One region of the Vibrio rubrogenes genome, then DNA from elsewhere that is predicted to be linked to it. Evidence: predicted binding sites of a transcription regulator. Region 1 holds the regulator's gene; each other region holds the start of a gene.
The links. The regulator PurR, encoded in region 1, represses purine synthesis genes. The targets are predictions, from matches to a motif close to TNANGNAAACGTTTNCNTNA.
Positions count from the first base shown of each region.

Region 1 (8,079 bases):
GTTTCAATCAAAATATCAGTGGGGCGAACATGGCTGGGCAGACCCTGAACCAGAAACGGCTTAATATCGACTTTTTTATCCCGACCGGCAACCTGTTGTAGCCGGACAGCGAACAACACTCTCTGCTTACGGGAGTTGACAACGTCTAACGCTGCATAACAAGTACCGGGTTGAAGTTTGCCGTGTAACCCCTTATCTCTCGACGACTGGGAACTGCCCGCTTCGGTGGTATTACGAAAATGCAGCAGACTTTGATCAGGGATCAGCGCGGTAATGAAGGCCGCCATCGTGGTTGATTTCCCTGCACCATTCCCACCGGAAAGTGTGGTGACCAAATTATCAATATCAAACGTACGGGCAAAAAAACCGTTCCAGTTGATCATGGTCAGCGATTGATATTTACCTCTTTCAATCATGCTTCACCTTCAAATCCTGTTAATGCTCCTGATGAGATTTCTGCTGTCTCCTCATCGGTATCTTCCACCACTTCATGACTATCCCGGCTAGGGACAACCGCTTCACCATCACGAATCAATCTCAATTGCGCTTCTTGCATGTCATCACCGACACGGACATCTGCACCAAAGCGGAACACTGCTTCGGTAATCCGAAACTTTTCACTCTCTCCCAGAACGACTAGCATTCCCATTCGGCGCAGTCTTCGTAACGACGTCCTGACTTTTTCAAACAGCTTTTCCCGATCCAGATCCGACCCGCCGGCCCGGAAAGTCACCAAGCGCATCAACTTTTTCTCATCGACCAGCGTAAGCAACTCTTCATATAATTCCTGATGGGTAAAAATCCCTTCATGGGCCAGTCTCTCAGGGCTGAGATACAAAAAGCAAAGCACCTTGCCAACCAACATGTCGAGTTCAGATAACACGCTCCGATTGAGCAATGATGTGGAACGCGGCCTTAAATAAAAGAAACCTTCAGGGGCCCGAACCAGCTCGGTATTATAACGCTGATAGAACTGGGCCAGCTCAGGCTCAAAATCGGACAAAAATGTGTGATTATCCATATCTTCACCGGAAACATGCCTGCCGGCACGTAATAAACTATCCAATGCCGGAAATAGCGGATTGGAAAGTGCTTTGACCAGTTTCTCTGGCATATATTCATTCATATCTGTCGATGACATTTGCTTGTACCTTTGCACCAAATTCATTGATTGCCTGCCAATCTGGCTGAATCGCCTGATAATCAGACGCTGAATATCCCAGCCGAACTGCCTGATCGACCACAATTCTGGCTAAATCAAAATGATGCGTTCTTGGATGTTCTGTGAGGTAATTCTTTAAAATGATGCCAAGATCAATCGGTGTACCTTGATCTTTATGCACGGTGAGCATTTCACCAATCTGTTCTGCCAACACATCGTTGACCTGTTGAAATTCTTCATATTCAACATCTTCGGGAACCTGCCCTGTGACTTCATCGTCCCGGAGAACCAAGGCTTCATCCCGCATGTCCATAAAGCGCTCCGCATCGGCAAAGGTCAGGAACCAAGGTGCCGCGAAGTAGTCATTCATTGATTGACGCAAACGCTGACTAAACGCACGGTTTTGGTCCATGTCAATTGCGGTTCGGATAAATTTATGGACATGACGGTCATAACCGATCCATAAGTCAATGGCCTGTTGGCCCCAACTAATAATTCGGTCTAGTTTAATTTGTAGCTGAAATAATATTTCCTCAATAAAATCCAGCTCGGATTCACCATAAACACATTCCTGAATATCAAGAATCTGCGTCTGCATTTCATCACCGGCAGCCTGAAGCGTGTCTTGTAACTCTTTCAACGTTGATGATGTCTCTGACAAGAGTGATTCACAGTTCTGAATCGCATCACGCCAGTCTTTGTTCAACAACTGGGCAATCTGTTCTTTAATTTCTTGTTGCTGCTCATCCATTACCCGCTGGTTGAGATCGATTTGATCAAAAATCTCACCCACGGAATATTTCAAAACCCCATAAACATTCTTTTGCCAGTGAGATACAGTGCCACCTTTTTCAGCAGCATCTTTGGCCTTGGCCATTTCATCAGCAACAATCGACAATTGAATCGATAGTTTCAGTTTAGAAAATTCACGATGACGCAGATAATAATCAGTGATGCCAATCGCCAATGGTGATAACCGATAGATACTCGCACCATCGGTCACTTCACTGGTAAAACGCCGGATAAGCCGTTGGTGAACCAAATCATTGATCGCGTTATTGGCCCGAAAAGCGGACGCTTCCCCGGTCTCATCAAAGAATCGAGTAACGATTGCAAATGCATCATGTAATTCCCCTTCACCGAGTTCGTCATCAAATCGATCCCGACTCAATACGGCAATCGCAATCAAAAAAGCGAGCCGCTCAGTATCCAGGTTGAGAGACAAGTCATGCTGCCTGACCCATCCAACCAATTCATCGATTGGTTGTACTTCGGCTTGTTGCGCCAATTCGTCTATCATTGTTTCCATCATTTTTACTTTTTTCTGGCCCATACATGAATATAACGGCCCAGAGATAAATAGGGCTCTTGCCGACATAATTGCCTTTCAAGCGCCAGTACATCTTCTTCACTGTATTCCCCCATATTCTGGCGATTACCAATGTAATCACTGAATGAACGAATACCGCTTTTACCCTCAATACTGAATCCACAAGCTTCTATCCATTGATAGACCGCCTCTGGATTCAGGCCTTTTTGCGGCTGCAACTTAAATCGTTTGCGATATGGCATACCATCCAACACATGGGGAATATTTCCGCATATGACATTTTTCAGCACCAATCCGTGATGATTGTAAAACATGATAGACGCAACGCCACCGCTCCGGACCTGAGCCAGTAATTTTTCCAGCGCATCCTTCGGGTCAGCCAACCACTCCATCACGGCATGAAACATCAATAAGTCAACCGGATCGGCGATATATTGTTGCATATCCTGCACTGCCGCATGGACAAAGCGATACTGCGCAAGCAGACCATTTTTTTCAATATCGGTCTGCGCCAACTGCAACATTTCAGAAGAAAGATCACATAACGTCACCTGATGTCCCTGCATCGCGAGCCGTTGCGATAGCTGTGCCAACCCGCCACCGGCATCCAGCACCGAAAGTGGGAACTGTTCCGGAGAAAATGATGTTAAAATAGTTTGAATATCTTCCCACACAATGATCTGACGGATCATACCTTTGTCAGAGCCATATATATTTTTTGCAAATTTGTGGGCAATATCGTCGAAATTGCGATCTTCAGTCACAGTAGCTTGAGTTATGATAACGAATCGTGCTGCTATTCTGTCATAGGAATGGCAGGAATAAAGAGGATTATTCGTTTTTAATCTCAATTGCTGTTTTTTCGGACTATTTCTTATATGTTTGAGCTTAAAAAAATCATATCTGCATTAATGATGCCCCTTCCCGCCCTGCTCATCATCGGTTTTATCGGCTTGATGATGATTATGTTTTCAACCAAAAGGAAAACCGGTTGCCTGATTGTTCTGTTCTCTTACACATTGCTGTTTCTGGCATCATTTCAACCTGTTTCTGATCGCCTTCTCGCACCACTGGAACGCAAGTATTCGGCCTTTTTACCCGTTGAAGGTAGCATCGACTACATCATGGTTCTCGGCAGTGGTCATGTCGTCGATGATCAGCTCCCACCGACATCTCAGCTTAGTCGCTCAGCACTGATGCGACTCACAGAAGGTATCCGGATTATGCGGATGTACCCGGGGGCTCGCCTGATTCTTTCCGGATATGCCGGCGGTACCCTATTCAGTCATGCCCGAATGTTGGCAAGAGTTGCCTTATCACTCGGTGTGGCAAAATCAGATATCGTGCTACTGGAAAGTGCGAAAGATACTTGGGAAGAAGCCCAGTTAGCCGCAAGTTTTGTCGGACCGAGAAAATTAGTACTCGTCACATCTGCCAGTCATATGGATCGCGCATTGCATGAATTTCAATCTGCCGGACTCAATCCAATCCCGGCACCGACCAACTACCTGTCTTATAAAAATATAGCGCAACCGTGGATAAAATATGCCCCTAAAGCGATTTATCTTGAGCAGACGGAGAAATATTGGCATGAAACATTGGGAAAATTTTGGCACTATTTGAAAAACTGGGTCGCCAATCAGGAAGCGACCGTCTCTGAACCGGTGAAACAAGAGCTGTAATATGATGCTATCTCCCTATGTTAGTCCGATTCAGGCTCGGAACAAACAGCCGAGTTCCTCATTTTGATTGCTATTACGGAACCGGCAGTCTAGAATTCGCGGTTAAAGCATATTCTATACCAGACAAAAACCGCTAAATTTAGCGGTTTTTGTCCTTATTGCCGGATAACCTCGCAATGTAATTTCAGTACGGGTTATCCGATTATATCAGTAGATAAAATCTTCATAACTCAACTTTCAATTGTAATTTGCTCCGGATTGCTGGATCTTCAGCATAAGCGACAGGACAATACCTATGGCTACGATAAAAGACGTTGCCCGCTTGGCGGGAGTTTCAACAACAACTGTTTCACATGTAATTAATAAAACTCGATTTGTGGCAGAAACGACTCAGGAAAAAGTCATGGAAGCCGTGAAGACACTGAACTATGCACCAAGTGCCGTAGCCCGGAGTCTGAAATGCAACTCAACGCGTACAATCGGGATGTTAGTGACGCAGTCTACCAACCCCTTTTTCTCTGAAGTGATTGACGGTGTTGAAAGCTATTGTTACCGACAAGGCTACACGCTCATCTTGTGTAATACCGGTGGTTTATATGAAAAACAACGTGACTATATCCGGATGCTGGCTGAGAAACGGGTCGATGGGATGTTAGTCATGTGCTCCGATCTGACCGCCGAACTTTTAGAAATGCTGGAAGCGTATAATGATATTCCCAAAGTCATTATGGACTGGGGCCCAGAAAGCTCTCAAGCTGACAAAATTATCGATAATTCAGAAGAAGGCGGCTATCTTGCAACTAAATATCTGCTTGATAAAGGTCACCGCAAGATCGCTTGTTTGAGTGGACAGTTGTCAAAAGCAGCTTGTCTGGAGCGGATTCAGGGCTTCCGCAGAGCGATGGCTGAAGTGGGTTTGACGCCCAATGAAGACTGGATTCTGGAAGGCAACTTTGAGTGTGATACTGCGGTTTTGGCGGCTGATAAAATTATTGCGATGGATGAACAACCCACTGCGGTTTTTTGCTTCAATGACACGATGGCTTTGGGACTGATGAGCCGTTTACAACAAAGAGGCATCAAGGTTCCTGAAGATATCTCGGTAATCGGTTACGACAATATTGAGATCTCTGAATATTTTTCTCCGCCACTGACAACCATTCACCAACCGAAACGTCGGGTCGGAAAAAATGCTTTTGAAATCTTATTGGAACGGATCAAAAGTAAAGAACATGAGCGCCGTACGTTTGAAATGCATCCTGAAATTGTGGAACGCAATACCGTTAAAGATTTAAACAAAAATTAACACCTGATTGACATTTTGTTGGAGGGAGGTCATTCCTCCAACCACTTTCTTTCTATTGATAACCTTTATTAATTGGACTAGAATCACACATTGTGGAGTGATTATTAGGATAGTTACTTCATAATTCCGTACTGGAAAAGTGTCACGCACAGGGCAAACCATCTGAAAAGATGGGACGCAAAGCCTCCGGCCTAAACCATGAAGATGATAGGTAGCGGGGTTACCGATGGCAAAAATGCATTTCATGTTCGTCAATCATTTGACGTTTTGTTAACATACTTCCTGCATTCTTTTGCTAAATTCTCGGACCTGACTTTGGTGGCGTATTCATTTAAAAATACACCGAGACGTAAAGCATGGATAAACCAATTCTTAGAGATTCAATGCGGCTTTTTGAACAACTGGGCCGTGTCAAATCACGCTCAATGTTCGGCGGGTTTGGTATTTTCGTAAACGACATAATGTTTGCACTTGTCGTTCAAGACAAACTACATATACGAGCAGACAGTCACTCACTGGAAACGTTTAAAGCAAAAGGTTTTGAACCTTATGTGTATACAAAGCGCGGTTTTCCTGTTGTGACTAAGTATTTTGCACTTCCCGCTGACTATTGGGATGATGTCAATACGATTCTTAATATCGCCAAACAAGCCTATTTGAATGCAAAAGATGAAAAAACGACTCATGTAGAGACAAAACCGCAACGATTGAAAGATCTACCGAATCTTCGCCTGGCAACCGAACGGATGCTACGCAAAGCAGGTATTCATTCCGTTGAAGAACTTCATCAGAGAGGTTCTCTCAGTGCATATAAAGCGATTTTGAACTCTCATCCTTCTACACAACCACCGCTAGAGCTCTTATGGGCATTAGAAGGTGCGATTGAAGGAAAGCACTGGTCAGTGATTTCTCAGGCAAGACGCGATGAGCTGGCTCGGCAAATTTAATTTGTTGAACAAGCTTCCCCCTATCGTATACATGCCCCAAAGTATACACTCCCATTTGGTCATTGAGCCTGAACAACAAAGCACCGTTAACGGTGCTTTGTTGTTTTTTATCATTTGTTGTTTCTCAAGAGAATGAGATTCAATGCATACGTTTAGTAGCCCATCAACGCGGCTTCATACATCCGAACATACTGCTGAGCAGAATCTTCCCAACGGAAATCTTGCTGCATCGCACGCAACTGTATATTTAGCTTTTTCTCTGGATGCTGTAAGTAGAACAGTAATGCACGTTGCATACAGATGAGTAATGCTTCCGGAGTCGGTTCCATAAAACTGAACCCCGTCGCTTTATCCGGGAAATGGTCATAGTCAAAAACCGTGTCTTTCAGGCCGCCTACCTCTCGAACGATCGGTAACGTGCCATAAGCCATGCTATAGATCTGATTTAATCCACACGCTTCAAACTCAGATGGCATCAGAAAGAAATCCGCAGCAGCTTCAACCAAATGAGCAAAACGGTTACTGTAAGCATCAACAAACGCAAATTTCTGTGATGACGTCGCAGAGATCTGGTGTAGACGATTCGCAATCTCCGGCTCCCCAGTCCCGACAATCACCAGTTGTACGTCATTGCGCAGAAACTGTTCCAGAATCGGTAGTAGATAGTGGAACCCTTTTTGATAGGTCAAACGACAGACCATCCCAAACACGGGGACATCCCGGATTGGCAATAACAACTCTTCCTGTAGCTGACGTTTGCAGGTTGCTTTCCCTTCTTTTAACGAATCAGGCTCGTTGGTGTAATTGCGTGGAATATAACTGTCAATGCGCGGATTCCACTCCGAATAGTCACAGCCATTAATAATACCGAACAGATCTCTTTCACGGCGGACAAAATCATCGACTAATCCGTGAGCACCAAGTGGTGTCAATAACTCCGCAGCATAGTGAGGACTAACGGCATTGATCTTATCTGCATACGCAATGCCGACTCTGAGCATACTCACATAACCGTGACCATACTGTAGGGATGTCATACCGCTTAAATGCAATTCAGGGATAATCTCTAATTCATCATAAGAAAATACCCCCTTAAACAGGGCATTATGGATCGTCAATATGCTCTTCATCCGCTGAAAATAGGGATCGTTGGCATAACGTGTTTTTAATAGAAAAGGGACAAATCCGGTATGCCAGTCATTGGTATGAATGATATCGGGCTGAATCCCCAATTTGGGCAAAACATCCAGTGCCGCGGCAGAAAAGAATCCAAAGCGTTCCCCATTATCGGCATAGGCCCGATTATGTTCAGAATACAGCTCTGGCCGATCAAAATATTTATCACAGTCAATCAAGTAAATTTCAACACCGTCCCGGTCAAACTTACGAACTTGATACGCTGTATGGGGCCAATGAGACAGTTCAGTCTCCAAAATCACAGCTGTGTCAGCTTTATCCGGCACGAGACGATAACCCGGCAACACAATTCTTACACGATGCCCCATGCCACTCAAAACCGTCGGAAGCGCTTTTGCAACGTCAGCCAAGCCACCACTTTTTACAATCCCTTCAACTTCTGAAACGGTAAACCATACATCGATTTGTTCCATGTTAGAATCCAACTTTCATTCCTTTTGCAATCACGACAATTC
Region 1 is NZ_JCARSY010000005.1:112,218-120,296, reverse strand. It holds gene mukB (chromosome partition protein MukB) at 1-416, opposite strand, end outside; gene mukE (chromosome partition protein MukE) at 413-1,141, opposite strand; gene mukF (chromosome partition protein MukF) at 1,119-2,462, opposite strand; gene cmoM (tRNA uridine 5-oxyacetic acid(34) methyltransferase CmoM) at 2,477-3,256, opposite strand; gene elyC (envelope biogenesis factor ElyC) at 3,344-4,174, shown strand; gene purR (HTH-type transcriptional repressor PurR) at 4,470-5,480, shown strand; cyclic di-GMP riboswitch class I at 5,623-5,708, shown strand; gene AC55NX_RS05835 (TfoX/Sxy family DNA transformation protein) at 5,837-6,427, shown strand; gene glgA (glycogen synthase GlgA) at 6,580-8,037, opposite strand; gene glgC (glucose-1-phosphate adenylyltransferase) at 8,039-8,079, opposite strand, start outside.

Region 2 (8,079 bases), on a different contig from region 1:
TGCTATACACCAGTTGACCTTACAGAATATAAGCTTAATTTACTGATACACGAAAGGCTGATGATGATTCAGTCTGTCCACCAAGAGGTAACAGAGATGAGTACTTTAACAAAAGTAATATTGGCAGCAGTTGTTCTCCCGTTAACACTCGGCAGTATGACTGTTTTTGCCGGATACCAGAACCATCATGGCGGTGGTTATTGGGGGAATCAACGTTTTGAATGCCAACGTTATGATCCCCGTGGGATGTTGCGATCATTTAACCTTACATCGGAACAGCAAAATCAACTGACAGCACTGCGACAAAAACATTGGGAGCAAAGGCAGGCCCGGATGCAAGATTTTCATCAAAAGATGGTATCGATTGTAACGGCAAAAAATTTTGATGAGCAAGCCGCTCAGAAACTGGCTGGCAAAATGGAAAATGCGCGCGTTGACGGATTTGTAGAGATGATGCGTCAACGGCATGACATGCTGAGTATTTTGACTCCAGAACAACAACAACAATGGCAAAAAATGTTTCAAGAAAGGCCTTACAACAATATGACCGGACCCGGTCAAAGCGGTGGTGGCGGTAATGGCCCTGGCTTCATGATGAACCAATGGTAGGGTAGCATCCGCGATTGTTGAGTCGTGAGCATTGTGAAAACAGCATGTTATTGGATAGCGTTGTGTAAGACCAATGACGTCAGTGAAGAAAGAGGTGACAGTGATGCGCCTCTTTCTTGCAACTACTATCAATAATTATTATCACTTTCATGTTGAAAATCAGTCAATTATCTTACCTGTCGATGAATAAACCACCTGCAATGAAGCTGATTTCGTTATATAGTTAATCATCAGTGATGACATTCATTCAGAGTTTTTTGATGCACACAAATTATATTCGTTTAGTGAAATCAGCAGCATGGAGTGCGACCATTGTCGCGATGACGCTGCTGATAATTAAAATGTTTGTTTGGTGGCATACCGGCTCAGTCAGTTTACTCGCGTCGGTAATTGACTCTTTGCTGGATATTGCTGCATCGGTGGTCAATCTTTGGGTGGTTCGTTATGCGCTTCAGCCGGCGGATCGGGAACATACATTTGGTCACGGAAAAGCAGAATCTTTGGCTGCACTGGCACAGGCGATGTTTATTTCGGGCTCCGCCTGCTTTCTGCTGCTCAACGGGGTTGACCGTTTCTTCCGGCCTCAGCCGCTACAAACACCGGAGCTTGGGATTTATGTCAGTGCGCTGGCGATAGTGGTGACCTTCCTGTTGGTTCGGTATCAAAAATATGTGGTTCGTAAAACAGGGAGTCAGGCGATTGCTGCGGACTCCTTGCACTATCAGTCTGATTTATGGATGAATATTGCGATTATGATCGCATTAGCAATGAGCTGGCAAGGGGTGACCCAAGCCGATGCGATTTTTGCCGTCGGGATAGGTGTTTATATTTTATATAGTGCCTACCAGATCATTCACGAAGCAATTCAGACGTTATTGGATCGCAAACTGCCGGATGAAGAAATCAGTCACATTCGTCAGTTGAGTTTATCCGTTGACGGGGTATTAGGGATTCATGGATTACGCACGCGAATGTCCGGTCCCGTTCGTTTTATTCAGCTTCATCTGGAATTAGATGATCATTTACCGCTGATTCAGGCACATGAGATTTCTGATCAGGTTGAAGCGTTATTACTGGCGCAGTTCCCCGGTTCCGATGTGCTTGTTCACCAAGACCCTTATTCTGTGATCCTGAAATCAGAATATGAGCAAAAAGTGGCAGAATGGTCGTAATGAATGGCAGAGACATGCTGACTGAGGTCGTGTATTGGTATCACATCCGTTGAGAAGCAGATAACCTGAAAGCTGTGTTTCAGGTTATCTGGATGACTTTCTTTTCCGATATCAGAACTTAGCTTCTAGCCTAATGCCCGAATAGTCAGAATAACCGCGTAGCATGATTGAGTAAGTCCCCGCAGCTGCGCGATCAAACGAGCATGACTCATTATTCCCCGCTTTGTAAGGACGGCAATCATAAGAACGGGTTCCTGCTTTCGCACCGTACTTCACATAAAGGTCGGCATCACCTTGGCCGCCCGACATCGAGATCGTAAAAGATCGGGATTCAGTCAGTTCGAATGTATACCAGCTTTGGCCTGATGCCTGTCCACTTAACCCGGTCAGTGGCTGACCGACCTTCAAAACCGGCTCCTGTGGTTGTTCCACGGTTGAATTTGCCATTTCTACAATATAGGCGAGGCCGAGCCGGGCAAATTTTTGTGCGTGCTTTCCTTCACGGTCAGAATTGGAGAGCGTATCCCGTGGAGTATGAATATTCGGGTTGTATTCAGCGAATTTTGCTTCGAAAGGCATCGATGCAGGATATCCGGCACCATGCCATGATGCGTGATCCGAGCAGCCATAACCACATCGGTCAAAGCCGTATTTCAGGCTGGGGAGATATTCATCGAGCAGCTGTGCCAAGAATGTATTCAGGTTGCTGTCGGTATAATCGGTCATGAAGACAATATCTTCAGCAGAACCGGGATAGTTTGTCATGTCCAACTGGAGGGCGGAAAGCACGTTTTTGCCGTCATTCTTATATTGGTTGGCGATATCCTGAGAGCCGCGTAACCCAACTTCTTCTGCCGCATAAGCCATGAAAGCAACGGTACGTTTCGGTTGAAAGTTGTTTTCTGCCAGTACCCTGATGATTTCAGTCACACTGGCGATGCCTGATGCATCATCATCCGCACCGGGAGCAACGCTTTGAGCGTTGGTTCCTGAACCTATTGTGGAATCCAGATGACCGCCAATGACTACGATTTCGTCGGGTTTTTCCGAGCCTCGAATGGTTAAAATAACGGATTTCTGCTGATAACCTGAGTGGCTCACCTGCTGAACGGAGGCATCGCGCCATGCGGAGGCTAAACCTCGCCATTCATTGGCAATCCAGTTAGAGGCTTGTGCCCCGGTGAGGGTCGTATAGAAGCGATTCGTAAAGTCCGATAAGCTGGTGATTGTATCGGTAATTTGCTCCGCGCTGATGAGTGGGATCAACGGTTTGACAATATCTTGTTGATGAATGCCAACCGCAGCAAATGAACTGCTGGTTAATGGCACCCGGCTCGCTTCAACAGCACTTTGTTTGGAATCATGAACAATATAACCGCCGCAACGGTGATGTTCTTCATGCATGTTGTGCGATAGCTCTGCAAGATCTTGTTGATCAACTTGTCCAACCCAAACAAGAGGATTATCAACAATAGATTGAGTCTGAATCGGTTGAGTGACAGATTCCAGCAGCGTACCTTTTGCATCCGCGCCAATCGATATCCAGACTTTGTTGTCGTCAGTCTGCAAATTTTCTGCCGCAATGAGCGATGTACTGAACAGTGTCAGTATGACGGCCAGACTGGTTTTCGTGTATTTCATTATCCTGATCTCCCTATCGTAGGCGCTTGATCTGAGTGGTAAAAGGCCTTAAAGGCCAGCGTTACTAAACTAACAAAACAAAGCAAGATTAGGGATGAATCAATGCAAATTAATTCATAACCATAATGTAAACAACAGTGAGCATAAGAATGTTAATAAATGTTTACATTATTTATATTTATGTAAATGATTATGCAAATGTGAGGGAAATATGACCTGCCGGAAATCCTGTTATCAGGGGAGGGCCGTGATTTTTTAGATTATTTTGTCTTCAATATTGGCTGTTACTATTGTTGATTCGCATAAGAAAAAAACTATACCCTGATGTGAATCAACAAAGAGTAATGACAAAATTGCAATACTCATCCACAATATGAACACTTAATCTTCAGTGCAAAAAAAGATCGAGTAACTTTGCAAAAAAAGTGACATGATGTGCTGAGAAGATCGGTTTGTTTTGACATAAACAACCGGATACAACTATCTATTAGAATGACATTCCCAATATTTTAGAGGGTGAGCATGATTAAAAAGATCGGGATATTAACAAGTGGCGGCGATGCTCCAGGGATGAACGCTGCGATTCGTGGCGTTGTACGCACTGCATTAGGCGCTGGTTTAGAAGTTTTCGGCATCTATGATGGCTATCTGGGGCTTTATGAAGACCGGATTGCTCGCTTAGAGCGTTCGAGTGTTTCTGACGTGATTAACCGAGGTGGTACATTCCTTGGTTCAGCTCGTTTTCCTGAATTTAAAGAGGTTCACGTTCGTGAAAAAGCGATTGAGAATCTGAAGAAGCATGGTATCGAGGCGCTGGTTGTCATCGGTGGTGATGGTTCTTACATGGGAGCCAAGAAGCTGACAGAGATGGGATATCCATGTATCGGCCTGCCAGGCACGATTGATAATGATATTGCCGGCACCGATTATACTATTGGTTATCTGACCGCTTTGAATACCGTCATTGATGCCATCGACCGCTTGCGCGATACATCATCATCTCATCAACGGATTTCTATTGTTGAAATCATGGGACGTCATTGTGGTGATTTAACACTCATGTCAGCCATCGCTGGTGGATGTGAATATATCATTACCCCGGAGACGGGATTGAATATGGATGAGCTGATTTCCAATCTGAAAGACGGCATCGCGAAAGGTAAAAAACATGCCATCATTGCGTTGACTGAGCTGATGATGGATGCCAATGTTCTGGCCAAGAAGATTGAAGAAGCGACAAAACGTGAAACACGAGCAACTGTGCTTGGTCATATTCAGCGTGGTGGTCGTCCAACAGCGTTTGACCGTGTTTTAGCGTCTCGTATGGGGAACTATGCGGTTCATCTTCTGCTGGAAGGTCATGGTGGTCGTTGTGTCGGTATTCAGAAAGAAGATCTGGTTCACCACGATATCATCGATGCGATCGAGAATATGAAGCGTCCTGTCCGCAAAGATTTGTATAAAGTTGCTGAAGAACTGTTTTAAGGTTTTTTCGTAGCACATATTAATAAAGACCGCAGTGTGCGGTCTTTTTTTGTATCGGATATTAAGTCGGATTCTTTTGGTTAACGGGAGTCTCTTCTGATGAGAGTCTCTCGATGTTTAATATCGAGAGACTGATAGTGTATATCAGACAATCCACATCCGTTCTTCCGGATCTTTTCTGTTCAGATAATGCGTCGATTGAATTCGACGAATTGTCCGGCATTTGCCGCGGATGAGCAGGGTTTCGGTGACGGCTATATTCCCTTGACGAGTGACGCCATCCAGTAAGTCGCCTTTGGTGATTCCCGTTGCGGAAAAAATCACATTATCACTGCGGACCATATCTTCCATCCTCAGCACTTTACCGGCTTCAACCCCCATTTGCTGACAACGTTCAGTTTCCTGCTGTCCGATCTGGCGGTTTTCAGCGGTATCCCCTTTTACTTCGTGACGAGGCAGAAGACGACCGTGCATATCACCGTCTAAGGCACGAATGACGGCTGCAGAGACCACGCCTTCCGGTGCGCCGCCGATACAATACATGACATCCACTTCACTATCGGGCATACAGGTTAAAATTGAGGCTGCCACGTCACCATCGGGCACGGCAAATACGCGGACGCCCCATTGTTGCATTTCTGCGATGACTTGCTCGTGACGAGGTTTAGCCAACGTAATCACGACCAGATTATCCAGTGATTTACCTAATGCTTGCGCGACATGTTCGAGATTCTGTTTAAGAGGCTGATTGAGATCGATACATCCTTTGGCTCCCGGCCCGACGACTAGTTTTTCCATGTACATATCAGGTGCTTTCAAAAAGCTACCTTTTTCCGCTGCTGCCAATACGGAGAGCGCATTCGACTGCCCCATGGCTGTCATGCGAGTTCCTTCTATCGGATCAACTGCGATATCTACTTCATCGCCTCCCAAACCGACTTTCTCGCCAATATAAAGCATCGGGGCATCATCAATTTCCCCTTCTCCGATGACAATCTCCCCCGTGATCTCGGTCTTATTCAACAGACTCCGCATGACTTCGACAGCTGCACCATCCGCTGCACTTTTATCACCGCGCCCAAGCCATTTATACCCGGCTAAAGCGGCACCTTCGGTCACCCGGGAAAAGGCCATTGCTAAATCACGTTTCATGTGAACTCCATCTTGACGGAAAACTGAGAAATTTGCGTCGAATTTTAGCATATCCCGACGAAAACGTTTGCTGAAATGCTTGCGGATTATTGCATTTGATCAAAGCGGTCTCAGATCTTCAGCGCTATTTCGGGGCTCAAGAGCGATTGAACCCGTCACGAAGAACAATAAAAGTAAGAATTGTGTCAATTCACGTCGGTTTTTTAATCGAATGGTGAAAATATTCAATATAGAGCGTGTTTCTCCAGCCATGGCTGAGTAGAATGAGCAACTAGGTACAATCATTATTGCAAGCGCAGAATCGTAAAGGATATAAGCATGTCTTTTGAAGTGTTAGAGAAATTAGAAGCCAAAATTCAAACTGCCGTTGATACAATCACACTCCTTCAAATGGAAGTTGAAGAATTAAAAGAAGAAAAACAGAAATTGATTGAAGAAGCGACTCAGCTGAAAACCAGCCGTGATGAACTGGAACAGCGCGTACAGGACATTCAGCAAGAGCAAACCGCATGGCAGGAACGCATTCGCAATTTGCTTGGTAAGATGGAAGATATGGAGTAAGGCTGGACCTTCTATCTCAAAGCGATTTGGTTCAAGCTTTCTATATCACAAGTGCGGTATCAAAAATAACGCGATATTAAAAATGCCGACGAGAATGTCGGCATTTTTGACGGGAGAGTTTGAAATACGTTTTATACTTGCGGCCGGATGCCCAGTGTATGACACAATGCATAAGTCATTTCTGCCCGATTCAGCGTATAGAAATGAAAGTCTTTCACCCCTTCACGACTGAGTATCCGGACCATGTCAATGGCTTGGCTTGCACCGACAAGCTGACGTGTCACCGGATCATCGTCTAATCCGTCGAATTGCTTATTCATCCATCCCGGTACTTTGACGTGGTTTTGCGCGGCAAAGCGAGATGCCTGTTTAAAGTTGGATACCGGTAGAATACCTGGTACGATTTCGACATCAATGCCGGCACTGACACAACGGTCCCTGAATCGTAGATAACACTCAATATCAAAGAAAAACTGAGTGATGGCACGATTGGCACCGGCATCAACTTTACGTTTGAGGTTCAGTAAATCAGCCTGAGCACTTTTTGCTTCCGGGTGGACTTCAGGAAAGGCTGCGACAGAAATATCAAAGTCATGACGGGATTTGAGTAACGTGACCAGATCAGCAGCATACATATCCGGTTTACCGCCGCCCGGTGGAATATCACCACGGAGCGCAACAATGTTCTCGATGCCGTTGTTCCAGTAGTCATCGGCAATTTGAGCCAATTCATCTCGACTGGCATCAATACAAGTGAGGTGAGGCGCTGCGACTAAGCCTGTCTGGGATTTGATTTCTTTAATGATGGAATGGGTTCTGTCTCGCTCTCCAGAGTTAGCCCCGTAGGTGACAGAGACGAATTTGGGCTGTAAGGTTTTTAAGCGATGAACTGAGTTCCAGAGCGTTTCTTCCATTTGTGGTGAGCTTGGCGGGAAAAACTCAAAAGAGACATTGATGTCTCCGGATAATTCACTAATATTTTGATTCAGTGCATCAATATGTCCAGCATATGAGTATCCCATCTTCTCTCTCCCGTGAATGATGGCTAATCGGATAGTAATCGACGTTTAGACGTCTATATGTCTAGATATTCTATTGAATCGTTTTTCATGTCAACAATATAAAGATGAATATTATTCATGATTATATGAAGGCTTTTCACATCTCTTAGTTTAGAAACAAATAGTTTAGAAACAAATCAGGAGCCAAAAGGCTCCTGATATATTGAATGCGTGATCAACGATGGGTTTATTATAATAAGCTGGAAAGTAGGTTGATGTCTGACTGAATCGCGCCCGCAGTGACGTCTCGCCCGGCACCGGGACCGCGAATCACTAACGGATTGTCTTTATACCATTTACTTTCGATCGCAAAGATATTATCGCACGGTAATAGATTGGCTAATGGATGCTCCCGATGCAATGCTTCCACACCGACGGAGGCTTTTCCAGACTTCTCC
Region 2 is NZ_JCARSY010000034.1:5,186-13,264, forward strand. It holds gene AC55NX_RS17330 (Spy/CpxP family protein refolding chaperone) at 97-609, shown strand; gene fieF (CDF family cation-efflux transporter FieF) at 870-1,781, shown strand; gene AC55NX_RS17340 (M28 family metallopeptidase) at 1,893-3,422, opposite strand; gene pfkA (6-phosphofructokinase) at 3,945-4,907, shown strand; gene glpX (class II fructose-bisphosphatase) at 5,052-6,059, opposite strand; gene zapB (cell division protein ZapB) at 6,378-6,620, shown strand; gene metF (methylenetetrahydrofolate reductase) at 6,752-7,642, opposite strand; gene AC55NX_RS17365 (bifunctional aspartate kinase/homoserine dehydrogenase II) at 7,872-8,079, opposite strand, start outside.
Region 2: the regulator PurR is predicted to act here: its motif matches at 6,115-6,134, upstream of glpX (class II fructose-bisphosphatase).

Region 3 (8,079 bases), on a different contig from region 1:
ACAACTGCAGGCTCCGTTCAGAGTCAGATCAACTATACTCGGGCGAATGAAAAAGAAGCGGATCGTTTTGGCATTGAAACATTGGCAAAATCGGGATTTGATCCCTACGCAATGCCACGATTTTTTGGCAAATTATCTGAAGAGTATCAATACTCCAGCCACCCGCCGGCAATGCTGCTGACTCACCCATTACCGGATAGCCGGATCACCGATAGCCGGGCCAGAGCGCAACACTACAAGCATGTGAATCTCCCTTACACCAAAGACTATCAATTAGCCCGGGCCAGAGTTGTCGTGCGCTATGCGGATATCGACGACAAAGCGGCACTGGACTGGTTACAACGCCAACGGAAAAAGAACGACCCGATTATTCAAGCAGCCTGTGATTACGGCACCGCACTGGTCTATCTAGACAATAAACAGTACGATAAAGCAGCGCCTATTCTGGAACGTCTGCTCAAAGCAGATCCGCAAAATAATTTCTACCTTGATGCGGCATCCGATATCTATATTGGGCAAGATAAACCCAAGCAAGCTATTCAATTACTCGCACAGGCGCTGAAACAGTCACCTCATAATTCAGTCCTGATGATTAACTATGCCAATGCTTTAATGGCGGCCAAGCAATATCAGCATGCTGTACAGACGCTGCAACGCTATACCCACAATCACCCAGATGATTCGAATGGCTGGTCTCTACTCTCACAAGCCAATAATCATATAGGAAATCAACAAGAAGAATATGCAGCACGCGCTGAACTATTTGCGCTGAAAGCAGACTGGGATCAGGCGATCCAGTATTATACCCGTGCCAGCCAGCTCGCCAAGTTAGGCAGTTTAGAACAAGCCCGCTACGATGCAAGAATCGACCAGCTCATCACTCAGCGGGAACAATTCCTCGCTTTACAAAAATAATCAGTTGAAGGAGTCACTATGTCAGTCGTCATTTATCACAACCCCAAATGCTCAAAAAGCAGAGAAACACTTGCCCTTTTGGAAAGTAAAGGGATCCAGCCTCAGGTGATCAAATATCTGGAAACCGAGCTCACGCCGTCGCTCCTAAAAACGCTCTACTCACAACTCGGTGTTCACAGTGTCAGGGATATGATGAGAACCAAAGAAAGTATTTATAAAGAATTAGATTTAGCCCGCGAATCACTCAGTGACGATGATTTGTTTCAAGCAATGGCCGAACACCCGAAACTCATCGAACGCCCGATCGTCGTTGCCAATGGCAAAGCCCGTCACGGTCGCCCTCCCGAGCAGATACTCGATATTCTATGAGCCATCGGATTATTGTGCTCTATTACAGCCGCCACGGTTCTACTCTGACTCTGGCGAGACAAATCGCACGAGGTATCAACGCGATTGCTGGCTGTGAAGCATTACTGAGAACCGTCCCGGACATTCCACCTTCAGCAGAACCGCCATCGGATCCTTATCTGACATGTGATGAATTAAAAGATTGTGATGGTTTGGCAATGGGAAGTCCGGTCTGGTTCGGTAATATGGCAGCGCCACTCAAGCACTTTTGGGACGCAACCACACCACTATGGATCAGTGGTGCGCTGATAGATAAGCCAGCATGTGTCTTTACGTCGTCTTCATCGTTACACGGTGGTCAGGAATCGACATTGCAAAGTATGCAATTGCCCTTACTTCATCATGGAATGCTCATTGTCGGCATCCCCTACAGTGAACCGGCACTGCATACGACTCAAAGCGGAGGCACACCGTACGGTGCCAGTCACCTTGCCACGGTATCCGGTCAATTGAGCGCAGATGAAAAAACACTGGCGCAACGACTTGGTCAACGCCTTGCCTCACTGTCAATGAGGCTCAATCCTCCCGCTCAGAATCCATAAAAAAGGGCCTGAATATGGCCCTTATTTTGTTATGGCGTATCTTGGGAGTCCTGACTCTGGGGCAAATTATCTTGTGAAGCGCCGGTTTGAGAATCATCGTCGTTTGATCGCTCAGAAACCGGGGGCTCACGCCACTGATATAGCAATGTAGATTGACCAGTCTCTGCTGGCGGACTGGTCATCGCCTGAGAATCAACATCATTCACGGACTTCTTTTCTGTCGCATCCTTAGGCGAATGCTCTTCGGACAACGGTTGGTCGGTCGGTGTTCCGTCAACGGTTGTCTCTTCGGATGACGTGGATTGCTCTGCTTGCATATGCTCAACGGGTTGCTCTTCTAAATCTGCAGCCTCATCAGCTTCAGGCAGTCGTTCAATCAAATTGAGTGAGGCAAGCTCCTGTTCAAACGCTTCTTGAGTGGTTAACAAATGAACCCGGAATGTCACCTCATCCCCTTGAATTTGAATGGTGTCGACACTTGCCACAGAACTTAACTGATTGAGCGCTTGTTCCAGTTTGAAAAAGTGGACAGCGCGGCTTAAATGTTTCACATTGAGAATCATGGAATGAGACGATTGTCCGGCAACAATTACGCGATTTTTCTTGGCATAGTACTGCGTCAATTCATCAACCAACTGTGCGAGTTCATCATTACCACTCAGGCTCCCGCCCATTGGTGGCACAGAAATATCTAACAACTTTTCTGGTGTTTGATCGTAGAGCTTCCAGTTAAGCGTGTCTGACTGAGCCCGAATAATCAAAATTGCATCAGGATGATAACGCTCACTCGCATCGCGAATCGGCTGAAGAAACTCCCCCCAGATATCCGATGCTTCAATACTGGTAATATCGTCAAAATCACCGACTGGGACGATAAGAGGCAATCCCCGTTTTTCAGCCAGTTGTTTCAATTGCTGAACATTAGCATTCGCGACATTTTCCCATGCGATATTGCGCTGGAAGTTCTGATCTTCAACGTACCAGACTAGAATCGTCGCCCGTTTTACCGGCCAAAAAGGGAGTTGAGCCTGAGTCAGCAGTGTCCGTATCTGCTTGGCACTAAACTGCATTTTGACTATCTTCTGGTCATCTTTCTGACCATAGCTAATCTGAGACAGATAAAGACGATTCTGAGACAGTGCTTTCTTAATCACTGGATTATCGACAGCATCTTGCTCCCCGGTCGCCCGAATAATCACATTCTCCATGCCCTGAATTCGAGCTTGATCTTCACCTTGTTCCTGATCAAGCTCAACTTCCGAGCGATAAATATTGACCTGAGTTGCCGCATAACCGGAAAAAGTCAGGCATAACAAAATCAGACAAGCGAAATTTCGCATAGTAATCCAAAATACATCAACAATCGTGCCCCGATCATAAGCAACTATTGGTTTCCCGGCAAGAAAACCCTGCCACAATGACAAATATTCCTGATCTCCCCCCTTACAAAAAATAGCTTCCTTGAAGCATGGCAAACGTTTCAATAAGTGATAGAATCCTCAAAATTTGTCTTAATCAGGGAAAAAACATGAAAAATGCCATATTAGGCGTGCAGATGCTCTTTGTTGCATTTGGCGCGCTGGTACTGGTTCCGCTGCTAACGGGACTCGATCCAAACGTCGCTCTCTTTGGCGCCGGTGTCGGAACCCTTCTTTTTCAAATTGTCACCCGCCGCTCCGTCCCTATTTTCCTCGCCTCTTCTTTCGCTTTCATTGCACCCATCCTCTACGGCGTTCAAGCATGGGGTATCCCTGCCACAATGGGTGGCCTGATTGCTGCCGGAGCCGTCTATGTCGTGCTAGGCGGATTAATCAAAATTAATGGCGCTGATTTTATCCATAAACTTCTGCCACCGGTTGTTATCGGCCCGATCATTATGGTGATTGGCCTAGGTCTCGCTCCGACAGCCGTCAATATGGCTCTGGGAAAAACCGGTGACGGTTCCGTCCAGTTAATCGAAGGGCAGGTTGCACTCTGGATTTCATGTATTTCTTTGTTTACGACAATTCTCATCAGTGTCTTTGCTCGCGGAATATTTAAACTGCTGCCGATTTTCGGTGGCATTATTGCCGGTTATACACTGAGCCTGATTTTTGATGTGGTTAGTTTTGAAGCGGTTGAGAATGCAGCTTGGCTTTCGCTTCCTCACTTCACCATGCCTGAATTTAACATAAATGCCATTCTATTTATGATCCCGGTTGCTATAGCACCGGCCGTCGAACATGTGGGAGATATTCTTTCTATCTCAAATGTTACTGGAAAAAATTACCTGAAAAAACCGGGCCTGCACCGCACGATTGCCGGAGACGGCATTGCAACCATCGCAGCAGCAATGGTTGGGGCGCCACCGAATACCACTTATAGTGAAGTCACTGGCGCGGTCATGCTCACCAAAGCATTCAATCCGGTGATTATGACTTGGGCGGCTGTGACTGCCATTATTTTAGCACTGGTCGGCAAACTCGGAGCCTTACTCCAAACCATCCCTGTGCCGGTGATGGGCGGGATTATGATTTTGTTATTCGGCTCAATTGCTTCGGTCGGTTTGAATACCCTGATCAAGAATCATGTTGATCTGCACAAATCGAGAAACCTGGTGATTGTTGCGGTGACTTTGGTATTTGGCATTGGTGGTATGGCCTTCGGTATCGGTGAATTCAGCTTGCAGGGAATTAGTCTCTGTGGTGTCGTCGCTATCTTATTAAATCTAATCTTGCCAGACGATTTGGGCGAAAACCATGTCGTTGACAATGCTCAGATTGAAGACTAATCCACTGCACCATTGATAAAAAATCCTGGGAGTTTGACATTCCCGGGATTTTTTTATCTGCTGTGAAAATGTTTGGAGTTTATTGATGTTCCGGCCCAATCCGATTCACAACCTAAACACATTCACTGTCTAAACATAATGGTAAAAATGTTGCCCGTGTCAGTGCCGCCAGATCCCGGGGGGCTAATTCAATTTCCAGACCTCTCTTGCCCGCACTGACGCAAATTGTTTCTTGGTTCTCAGCGCTGGCGTGAATAAATGTCGGCAACATTTTCTTCTGTCCGAGAGGACTAATGCCACCGACCACATAACCGGTAATTTTCTGTGCAATGTCAGGATTGGCCATTTCCGCTTTTTTTACTCCGGCCGCTTTTGCCGCCAGTTTTAAATTCAGCTTTTGATCAACCGGAATAATCGCGACGGCCAGCGCTTTAGGTTCTCCGTTCAGCGCGAACAGTAATGTTTTAAATACCTTCTTCGGATCCTGCCCGAGCACTTCAGCCGCTTCCAGCCCGAAGCTGGTATGATTCGGGTCATGTTCATACTGATGGATAGTATGAGAAATTTTCTTTTTTTTTGCCAAACGAATCGCAGGAGTCATACGTCAGTCCTTTTTATCAATCAAGCAATGAACCACCTTCTGCAATGAAAAAGGCGGCAATTTTGCCGCCTCAAGTAAAAATCACTCGGGAGTCCGAGTCAAATGCTTTTTATTGATAGGTAATTTCACCTTGAGGTTGATATAGAGAAGCATCAACAGGGCTATGAGCCTGTAAATACTCTTTTAAAACATCAGCATCAACAAATCCAGTATTCACAAAGCCAGCATGCTCCGTGAGTTTTGGATAACCATCACCACCGGCAGCATTAAAACTTGGAATAGTAAACCGATAGGTTTGTGTCATCTGAATCGGTTTTCCACCAATTTTTACGTCAGAAACTCCGGCAGCACTGACCGTCATGGAAAGACCGGCAAACTGTGCGTAGGCACCCGAATCAACTGGTTTTGTCGCCACCTGATTTAGGTATTCGATCACTTCAGCTCCTGACATATCGACATAGGTGAGAATATTGGCAAAAGGCTGCACTTTCAGGACATCTTTATACGTGACATCCCCTGATTCAATTGAATCCCGAACCCCACCGGAATTCATCACAGCAAAGTCAGCCTTAACTTTATCCTTATGTGCCATTGCAATTAAACGTCCCAGATTGGTTTGCCGGAAACGCACCACATTTCTGTCACCTTCCAGACGTCCTTTTACCGTCGCAATTTTTTGCTCTAATTTAGCCTTGCCTTTCTCTTCATAAGGTGTCAAAAACTTCAGTAACGCAGGATCTTCCGGTATCTGTTCATCGACCAATACGCGCTGCTTTTTGCCTTTGAGCGTCACTGTTTTCTTGAGATTGACCGGTATCAGTTGATAACTGATCATCTTCAACTGCCCATTGCGGAACTCATAGTCTGCCCGCCCCACATATTTGCCCCACTCATGAGCCTGAACAATATACGTTCCGTTCTGCATATCCGGCTGACAATCATCCCCCGGTTGAAAATGCGTATCCGCAACGTTCGGTGCTTCCATACAAACCGGCTCCTGAGAATGACCACCAACTATCATATCCAGTGATCCCGGCTCCAGATAACGAGCGAGAGCCACGTCGCCCGGTGCATTAATACCGTGTTGACCGTTGACGTAATGCCCCATATGCGTCACAGCAAAAATCAAATCCGGCTGTTCTGTTTTTTTCAGTTCCGCAATCAATTTCTTCGCTTCAACCTTCGGGTCTCTGAATTCAACATTGCCGATATATTCCGGATTACCGATTTTCGCAGTATCTTCTGTAGTCAAACCAATCACCGCGATACGAATCCCCTGCTCATCAAAAATTTTGTACGGGCGGAACAGTCGTTTGCCGGTGGTTTTGTCATAGATATTAGCCGAGAGCATCGGGAAATTCGCCCATTGGCGCTGTTTGAATAACACAGTCAATGGATTATCAAATTCGTGGTTCCCCACCGCCATTGCATCGTATCCGATGATATTCATCCCTTTAAAATCCGGTTCGGCATCCTGCAAATCTGATTCCGGTACACCTGTGTTGATATCCCCGCCAGAAAATAGCAGTACGCTCCCGCCTTCAGCGGCGACTTCCTGACGAATGTGATCAACCAGCGTTTTGCGGGCAGACATGCCATATTCATCATATTTGTTCTTCCAGAACCGCCCATGATGATCATTGGTGTGAAGTACCGTCAGATGGTAAGTTTGATCCGGATGCCACTGTTTTTCAGGGGTTGTGGTACATCCCCATAAAAACACCAGTAGCAACGCGGTGAGAACGGTTTTCGAGTAACGCCACTGATTTGAAAACCATTGCGTTGAAATAAGTGATAATCGCATAATATTCCTGCCAATCTTGGTCCCTGACATGATTGTCCGTTGCTATTCAAGCCACCTCAAGAGACCTGAATATAAGTTAACCCTATACATTAACCGACTAACAATACTATAAAATTATGAACTTAAGGTCACAAATATTTGATGATGTGATCGCACGTCAGATAGTCGTTCACGAGAGCTCGCACCAGATTACCTGAAGGTCAGGCCTGTATTCAGGAACCCGGCAGACATAAAAAAACCATCGCACAATACGATGGTTTTGATGCATTCTGTCTCATTGGTGAAACAGTTTACTGAATATCTATATCCGCAAAACTCTTGATCAAGTCATCCAGCGCTTTCATTTGTGCCAAAAACGGCTCCAGTTTATTCAAAGGCAATGCTGAAGGGCCATCACATTTCGCCTGTGCCGGGTTCGGATGTGCTTCGATAAACAGTCCGGCAATCCCGGTTGCCAAACCGGCTTTTGCCAGTTCTACAGTCTGCTCACGACGACCACCGGAAGCAGCACCAGTCGGATCACGCATTTGCAGTGAGTGAGTCACATCAAAAATAATCGGGCTGCCATGAGAGACTTTTTTCATCACACCGAAACCCAGCATATCGACAACAAGGTTGTCATAACCATGGCAGGAACCGCGTTCACAAAGAATGATCTGGTCATTGCCACACTCGGCAAATTTTTCGACGATGTTTCCGACCTGCCCCGGACTCATAAACTGTGGCTTCTTGACATTAATCACCGCCCCGGTTTTTGCCATCGCTTCCACCAAATCAGTCTGACGGGCAAGAAATGCCGGTAACTGAATCACATCAACCACATCCGCGACCGGCTGTGCCTGTGCTTCCGTATGAATATCCGTAATAATTTTCACACCGAAAGTCTGTTTCAGTTCCTGAAAGATTTTCATCCCTTCATCAAGACCGGGACCACGATATGAATGAACAGAACTACGGTTCGCCTTATCAAATGAGGCCTTGAATACGTAAGGAATCCCTAACTTTTCCGTCACTTTGACATAATGCTCGCAAACTTGCA
Region 3 is NZ_JCARSY010000001.1:142,450-150,528, forward strand. It holds gene bepA (beta-barrel assembly-enhancing protease) at 1-915, shown strand, start outside; gene arsC (arsenate reductase (glutaredoxin)) at 934-1,284, shown strand; gene wrbA (NAD(P)H:quinone oxidoreductase) at 1,281-1,865, shown strand; gene AC55NX_RS00690 (DUF8605 domain-containing protein) at 1,895-3,289, opposite strand; gene AC55NX_RS00695 (uracil-xanthine permease family protein) at 3,394-4,635, shown strand; gene ybaK (Cys-tRNA(Pro) deacylase) at 4,748-5,236, opposite strand; gene ushA (bifunctional UDP-sugar hydrolase/5'-nucleotidase UshA) at 5,346-7,040, opposite strand; gene kdsA (3-deoxy-8-phosphooctulonate synthase) at 7,331-8,079, opposite strand, start outside.
Region 3: the regulator PurR is predicted to act here: its motif matches at 3,333-3,352, upstream of AC55NX_RS00695 (uracil-xanthine permease family protein).

Region 4 (8,079 bases), on a different contig from region 1:
GGTAAATCATGACTAAGAAAATATTCTGGGAAAACCCCTATCAATCAGAATTAACCTCTCACGTGACGAGTATCGATGGTCAAATTATCGAATTATCCGAAACGATCTTTTATGCAGAATCCGGCGGTCAGGAAAGCGATCACGGCACCATCGGCGGCATTGAAGTCATTCATGCCGAGAAAGCAGGGACACGTATTCTTTATACGCTCAAGTCTGCCCCACCTTTCTCCGTTGGAGATAGTGTCATGACACGAATAAACTGGCCCCGAAGATATGCGCTGATGAAGCTCCATTTTGCCGCTGAGTTGGTACTTGAGTGCTTTTATCAGCATCTGACCATTGAAAAAACAGGGGCGCATATTGCCGAAAACAAAAGCAGGATCGATTTTTATTATGACGGCAATATTGGAAAATTAGCTGAAGAGATAGAAAAACAAGTACAAGCAATCATTGATGCGGATCTTGCAATTGAAAGTCGCTTTTCCGACATCGGTAAGGAGCGAAGATATTGGAAGATTGACGGGTTCTCCGAGGTTCCCTGCGGCGGTACGCATATCCGTAAAACGTCTGAAGTTGGTAAAGTCAAATTACGACGAAAAAACCCGGGGCGAGGAAAAGAACGAGTGGAAATTACCATTGAATAACAGTTTAGCTCACCAGTGACCAAGCGAATTCAATTCATAGCCAAGTATAGACGTTGAACCAAAGGGGATGCGATTTACAGTTGATTTTAAATTAAAATACCACACATGCAATCCAAACCGTATGTTGTGAGCTTTCTTTAAAAAGTTCACAAAGCTAGTTTAAGATCTATGGTAATCAACTACTCTTTGTCTACCACCAACCTTATCTACCTCTTTGAAAATATGACTGAATAAAAGAATTGATTGTTACCACATAAAAATGTGTTCCTATTACTAACTTGGATAAAGATGGTAACTGTATTGAATTATTCAGTTGAAATGTGGATAAATTACCCTACTACTGTGATCGCTGGAAAACCAGAACCAAGAGCTCATCGAGCAGGCCTAAATAACTGTTCCTAATTATGCTCCACTTTCATCGAGCCATGACCGCCATCAGGAAATGGTGAAACATTATCGATAAAGTAACGGACCCGCTGTAATAACTGTAATAATTGCCACATCATTTTACACTGATGATTCCGGGTCACTGTTTCATGCAAGGCGTACCAAAGCTTTTCTATTTTGTTCATCCGCGGAGAATAAACCGGCTGAAACAACAAAAGGTTCACTTCCATTGCCATTAACTCGATGCTCCAGCGGGAACATTGGTAGCCAAGGTACTGTGGGTTCAGTTCAATCAATGCTTTTAGGAAGAATGATTAAGCTTTTCCGGGCAGGAGGCTGGAAAAGTATAAACCGTTATACCGCAGACTGCGGCTCACGTTCTACGCATAAACACTCACCTCAATCAAATTTGAATCCGGGTCCAAAAAATAAACAGATTGGATCAGCCCGCTCGCCCCAGATTTTTCTACCGGCCCTTCTAAAATTTCAATCTCTTCACTGACTAAGTGATTAACGACATCACCTAAAGGCCAGTCAGAGATTAAACACAAATCTCCCGCACCGACCTGCGCTGCGTTTCTGGTTTCTTGGCCTAAGATTTGAAAGTTGATCTTTTGACAGCCAAATTTCACCGCTTTGCGGCCATTGGCAAATGAGACTTCTTCCATGTGTAGCACGCGCTTATAGAACTCTACCGACCGTTCAATATCCGAAACCGTCAAAACGATGTGATCAATATGACTAATCAAAATGTATCTCCTGTCTTCCTTGTGTTCGACGAACACCCTGTTTAAGAGAGTAACATTCGGCAGCCGAGGTATTTATCGCGTCAGGTCAGTTGCCGACACATGATGTGCGATTGGTCTTGAAAGCCGAGTTGCTGATAAAACTGTTGCGCGGATTGATTAAAGGCCATTACCTCAAGCCTGATTTGCGCAGCACCTTGTGATTTTGCCCACCGTTCACAGACGGACATCAGTTTTGTACCGATACCGGAAGCACGATGTTTCTCATCAACGACGATCGTTCTGATACAGCATATCGGACAGCTGACGATAAATGGAATCGTTTCATTTTTGGTGATCGTTGCGGTCAGAAAGCCAACAACCTGACGCTCTGTCTCCGCCAGCAAAAAAAGCGTTGATTCGTCATTCAACACATTCAGCCAGAATGGTTTATCAGCGGCTGAAGGCTTTTTAAATGCCAGCGGTGCATTCTCAAAGTGTAGCATTCCGATTTGCTCACTTAAAACCAACACCGCGTCTAAATCTGCTATTTCCGCGTTTCGAATTTTCATCATGTCCTTTGATCTCAGCGTGTTCGGCAAATACTATCCAACAGCATCAGTATCACTGGTTGAACACTTGACTCACTTCGAACTACATTACCCTGTGAACAACGTTGTTTTCAACTATCCAGCCAAAGAAAAAAGCCCCGACGATACAAGTATCATCGGGGCCTTATCGAAATAAGTGGCGCGCCCTACAGGATTCGAACCTGTGACCACATGCTTAGAAGGCACGTGCTCTATCCAACTGAGCTAAGGGCGCGTTACGGGGTGGGATTATACGAATTCACCTGAGTAAATCAATGAGTTTCTCTAATTGAATGTTTTAAATGCCTAAAAAATTGCCAGCTTGGGAAAAGGCTCAGAAAACATATCGGAAGCAAACGTTTGCTTATAGATGTTCTTCGAAATATCTGCGACAATGCGCGCAAAAATTTTGCTATTCTTTTGTTTCGCGACTCATGAAGGTAAGCCATGACTGCTCAAAATATTGATGGAACCCTAATTTCCAAAACCGTTCGTGCTGAAGTCTCTGCACGGGTGAAAGCAAGAACCGATGCTGGGCTTCGGGCTCCGGGACTTGCCGTGGTTCTTGTCGGGGAAGATCCTGCTTCCCATGTTTATGTCGGGAGTAAACGTCGGGCTTGTGAAGAAGTCGGCTTTATTTCAAAATCGTTCGATTTACCGGCCAATACCACCCAACAAGCGTTACTTGAGTTAGTTGATCAGCTCAATGCAGATCCAAGCATTGATGGTATTTTAGTTCAGCTTCCCCTCCCTGCCGGTCTTGATGCAACTCAGGTTCTGGAAAGAATCCTGCCGGATAAAGATGTCGATGGTTTCCACCCTTATAATGTCGGACGTCTTGCACAACGGATTCCGACCCTCCGTTCATGCACGCCAAAAGGGATCATGACACTGCTTGAACGGTACAACATTGACCCACGCGGCAAACATGCGGTTGTCGTCGGAGCATCCAATATTGTCGGTCGCCCGATGACACTCGAATTACTATTGGCTGGATGTACTACCACGACGTGCCACCGCTTTACCAAAGACTTAGAACAATTTATCCGTCAGGCAGAGATTCTGGTTGTCGCAGTCGGCAAGCCACATTTTATTCCGGGTGAGTGGATTAAAGAAGGCGCTGTTGTGATTGATGTCGGTATCAATCGTATGGATGATGGCAAACTGGTGGGTGATATCGAGTATGACGTTGCCAAAAATAAAGCCAGCTATATCACCCCGGTTCCCGGCGGTGTCGGGCCGATGACCGTCGCTACTCTGATTGAAAATACCATGCTCGCTTGTGAACAGTTCCACACTGATGCGTAGTGAGATGTTTATTGATATGAACAACACCTCATATCATTGATGAGGGTTCATAGCACAGATGTAAAAAAGGCTCCGGTAAGGAGCCTTTTGCATATCGGTTCTCGTCCGGCTAATTCATAATGATTCGATCCGCAAGGTGGCTGACCGCAAGCGCAAAATAATAAGAACGGTTCCACTTCATCAGCACGTTATAGTTGTTATATACCAAATAGACGCGCCCCTGCTCATCATCGGGAGCGATGAGCCAAGCCTCAATATCCTGTTTCAGTTTAGGCAGCGGGCTACCGTCATAACGTGTCACGCCCAGCTCACTCCACTGGTGAAGCATTTTACCCTGATCTTTGCCCCGTCCACTCAAGCCCATATCGAATCCACGCGGTAAATGCACCTGACGTCCCCAAATCATGTGTTCATTCCAGCCGGACTGACTCAGGTAATTCGCCGTTGATGCGAATACATCGGCTCTCGTGCCCCAGATATCTTTTTTCCCGTCGCCGTCACCATCGGCAGCGAAGGCCAGAAAAGAGCTCGGCATGAACTGGCACTGCCCCATCGCTCCGGCCCATGAGCCTTTCATTGCCTGCGGTGTGATATGTCGCTGTTCAAGGATTTTCAGTGCGGCCATCATTTCGCTGCGGAAGAATCGTTCACGACGCCCGTCATAAGCCAGTGTCGCCAACGCATCAACAACGTTGTATCCGCCGGTGAGCGAGCCAAAGTTACTCTCTACCCCCCACAGAGCGACGATATAACGAGGTTGCACACCATATTGTTTCCCGATTCTCACCAGCTCATCATAGTGTTCCTGATAGAGCTTTTTCGCCTTAGCGACTTTCCAGTCCGGCACGGCACGAGGAATATACTCGTCCAGAGTGAGCTTTTTCTCCGGTTGATTCTTATCGGCAACAATCGCTCTGGGACGGTAGGTGACCTTCTCAAAAGCTGCATTGATCGTTGCTTGGCTAATCCCTTCCTGCTTCGCTTGTTGTTTGAGGCCATCGACATACTGTTCGAAGCTCTCTGTATTGGCATAGAGGGGACAACTCAGAATCAATCCCAATCCAACTGACCATAATTTTTTCATTTTCTCTCCTCTCATCCTGATAAGTCTTCGCTACTACTGTTCGTGTCGAGCTGCTTTCCTTGCTTTATAGCTTTCTAATAAATTTTCCGGTGGCGGCGGTAGTTGTAAGAAAAACCCGTCATCGATGAGTGATGCTTTCACTTTTTCAATATCAACGTTTGCAAGGCTTTTCCCTGCCAGACTCATCGTCATCACTAAAACCGGCCGTCCGAACATCTGTAGCAGTGCTTCCGGAACTTTCGAGAAATCGTCTTTTTTCTCAATGTATAAATAGGTGCCTTCTTTTTTAGGACTTTTATAAATAGAACAAAGCATTACTGAGCCTTTTGTATATTTCCCGACCAGAATGTCAAGACTTACGATCTCAACACATAAAGTTAACCTAGTTTTGAGGTTAAAAGCGTCAATTAAAAGTAAGATATCTTGCTGAGTTTGAGCTGTGACTATAACATGACAGCCCTACTTTCAGGCAATGCCCTTTCTAAAGTGTTTTATGAGTTGAGGCCCAAATTACCTATGTCAATCACACCTGATCTTAAAGGTAGTAGTTTTACACTCTCCGTGTTACATCTTGCAGACAGTGAAATTTCAAAGTCCGTCGAGTTCTTGAAAGAAAAAGTGACTCAGGCACCGGCATTTTTCACCGCTGCGCCCATTGTGCTCAACATTGCCCAAGTTGACGGTGAACTTGATTTTCACCAGTTAAAACATGGGATTCATGAGACGGGCATGGTGCCTGTCGGCATCACGGGTGTCCGGGATAAGCGCACGCAAAATCTCGCATCCGAAGCCGGCTTTGCCGTTCTCACTGCCAGCAAGTCACCAAGTCAGGCACCCGCAGCAATCACACCGACTAAGACCATCACCACCCCGATCCGTTCCGGTCAACAGGTCTACGCGAAAAATTCTGACTTAGTCATTCTCAATCACGTTAGTGCCGGTGCTGAAGTGATTGCCGATGGTTCAATTCATATTTACGGTAGCTTACGCGGCAGAGCCATTGCCGGCGCCAGCGGACAACAGCAGGCGAAAATATTCTGTCACGATTTACAGGCTGAATTAATTTCTATCGCAGGTAATTATTGGCTCAGTGATCAAATTTCGAGTGAACACTGGCAGACAAAAGCGATGCTCAGTTATCATGACGGCACGCTCCACATTGAACCAATCACTATTTAAATCCTACTCAAAGGAAACTTAAGTAAATTTAAGGGAAACAAATGGCACGCATTATTGTTGTTACATCAGGTAAAGGCGGTGTTGGGAAAACGACATCAAGTGCAGCAATTGCCTCCGGTTTGGCAATCAAAGGCATGAAAACCGCAGTCATCGATTTCGACATCGGCTTACGTAACCTAGACCTCATTATGGGGTGCGAGCGCCGGGTGGTGTATGACTTCGTGAATGTCATTCAGGGCGAAGCAACGCTCAATCAGGCGCTGATCAAAGATAAACGCTCTGAAAATCTCTTTATTTTGCCTGCATCTCAAACCCGGGATAAAGAAGCTCTGACGCATGATGGTGTCAAACGTGTGCTTGATGAATTAGACAGCATGGGCTTTGATTTTATTATCTGTGACTCTCCGGCAGGGATTGAACAAGGCGCGCTCATGGCTCTTTACTTCGCAGATGAAGCCATTATCACCACCAACCCCGAAGTCTCTTCCGTGCGCGACTCCGACCGCATTCTTGGTATTCTCGATTCGAAATCACGTCGTGCCGAACAAGGTCTTGAACCGATCAAACAACATCTGTTACTGACCCGCTATAACCCCACTCGCGTCAGTCAGGGAGAAATGCTGAGTGTGGAAGATGTCGAAGAGATTCTACATATTAAATTACTGGGTGTGATTCCCGAAAGTCAGGCAGTGCTCAACGCATCAAATAAAGGGGTGCCGGTGATTTTTGATGATCAGTCGGATGCCGGTCAGGCTTATCATGATGCGGTAGAGCGCCTGACAGGCAACGATCTGGCGTTTCGTTTTCTGTCTGAGCAGAAAAAAGGCATTTTTCAACGATTATTTGGAGGTTAAGAACGTATGTCATTACTGGAGTTTTTCCGCCCGAAGAAGCAAACCTCCGCGAGTCTTGCGAAAGAACGTTTGCAGATTATCGTTGCCGAACGCCGTAGTCAGAACGATCCGGCTCCGAACTATCTGCCGCAGTTGAAAGAGGATATTCTGAAAGTGATCGCAAAGTATGTTGCCATTGACCCTGATATGGTTGAACTGACTTTCGAACACAAAGGCGATGATCTGTCTGTACTGGAACTGAATGTCAAATTGCCGGAAGAAGAGAAGTAACTCACTCGAGCACGACGGCCGCTCGCCATCATATAATCGGTATCAGCACCGGTTATATGATGATCTTCCGCTGATGCGCATTTCACCTTTCAATGACAACTCACCTTCATCGCACACCATTAAATGGCTGACACCATCTCGTATAAGGTATCGCCCAACGCTTCTTTACGCCATCCCTGCATGAGATCCGGTAAATATTGCGGATCGGTCTGCATCTTCCATACCCAGCCCAGTAATTGATTCAACTGCTTACGGGAAGCAAGAAACTCCGGAGATAACCCCAGCTTTTCAGACTGCACGTTGACTTGATCTTTGAGCCGTTTAAACAGCTGTTTATATCCGGGATAATCTGAAACAGGAATAATACGTGCCGGATAATCAGCTTCGCTGACCGCCTGCCCTTCTTTGACCAGTTGGCTGATTTTTGCACCGTGGCGTTTCACCGAGCGAGGATCAATACCTTCTGCTTCCATCCGTTTGAAGTTGACTAATTCCAGCCGGGCAATGGTCAATAGGTCTTGTTCTTTGATGACAAAATTCAGAGCCAGATTACGCTTTAAGGCCTCTTCATAACGCCAGGTCGCAAGACGTTTTAAGATCGCTAATTGTTTGGGTACCAGTTGCCATGCGCCTTTGATATCGAGATAAGCGTCTGTCGGCTGATAGCTTCGGGTCCGCTTTTCAACCTGTAGCCGGGATTCTTCCAATGCAGCATCCCACCAGCCTTTCTGTTGAACTTTTTCACACAATTGCTGATAAACCGGCATCAGATAAAACACATCAGCGGCAGCATAATCGAGCTGTTTGAGACTCAGCGGCCTTGCCATCCAGTCGGTCCGGGATTCACTTTTATCAAGCTCAACCGTTGTGAAATCCGCCACCAGCGCGGCAAATCCCGTAGACAGGCCATACCCGATAAATGCTGCCAGAATCTGTGTATCGACAAACGGTGTCGGTGCGCACTCAAATTGATGGTAGAACACTTCCAAATCTTCACCGGCAGCATGAAGCACTTTGAGCACCTGCGGTGCTTTTAAC
Region 4 is NZ_JCARSY010000012.1:38,472-46,550, reverse strand. It holds gene AC55NX_RS10805 (alanine--tRNA ligase-related protein) at 9-644, shown strand; partial or broken gene AC55NX_RS10800 (IS630 family transposase) at 1,043-1,246, opposite strand; gene AC55NX_RS10795 (VOC family protein) at 1,412-1,780, opposite strand; gene AC55NX_RS10790 (GNAT family N-acetyltransferase) at 1,861-2,328, opposite strand; tRNA gene AC55NX_RS10785 (tRNA-Arg) at 2,505-2,581, opposite strand; gene folD (bifunctional methylenetetrahydrofolate dehydrogenase/methenyltetrahydrofolate cyclohydrolase FolD) at 2,794-3,654, shown strand; gene AC55NX_RS10775 (lytic murein transglycosylase) at 3,764-4,738, opposite strand; gene AC55NX_RS10770 (YcgL domain-containing protein) at 4,772-5,053, opposite strand; gene minC (septum site-determining protein MinC) at 5,255-5,917, shown strand; gene minD (septum site-determining protein MinD) at 5,959-6,771, shown strand; gene minE (cell division topological specificity factor MinE) at 6,778-7,041, shown strand; gene rnd (ribonuclease D) at 7,161-8,079, opposite strand, start outside.
Region 4: the regulator PurR is predicted to act here: its motif matches at 2,695-2,714, upstream of folD (bifunctional methylenetetrahydrofolate dehydrogenase/methenyltetrahydrofolate cyclohydrolase FolD).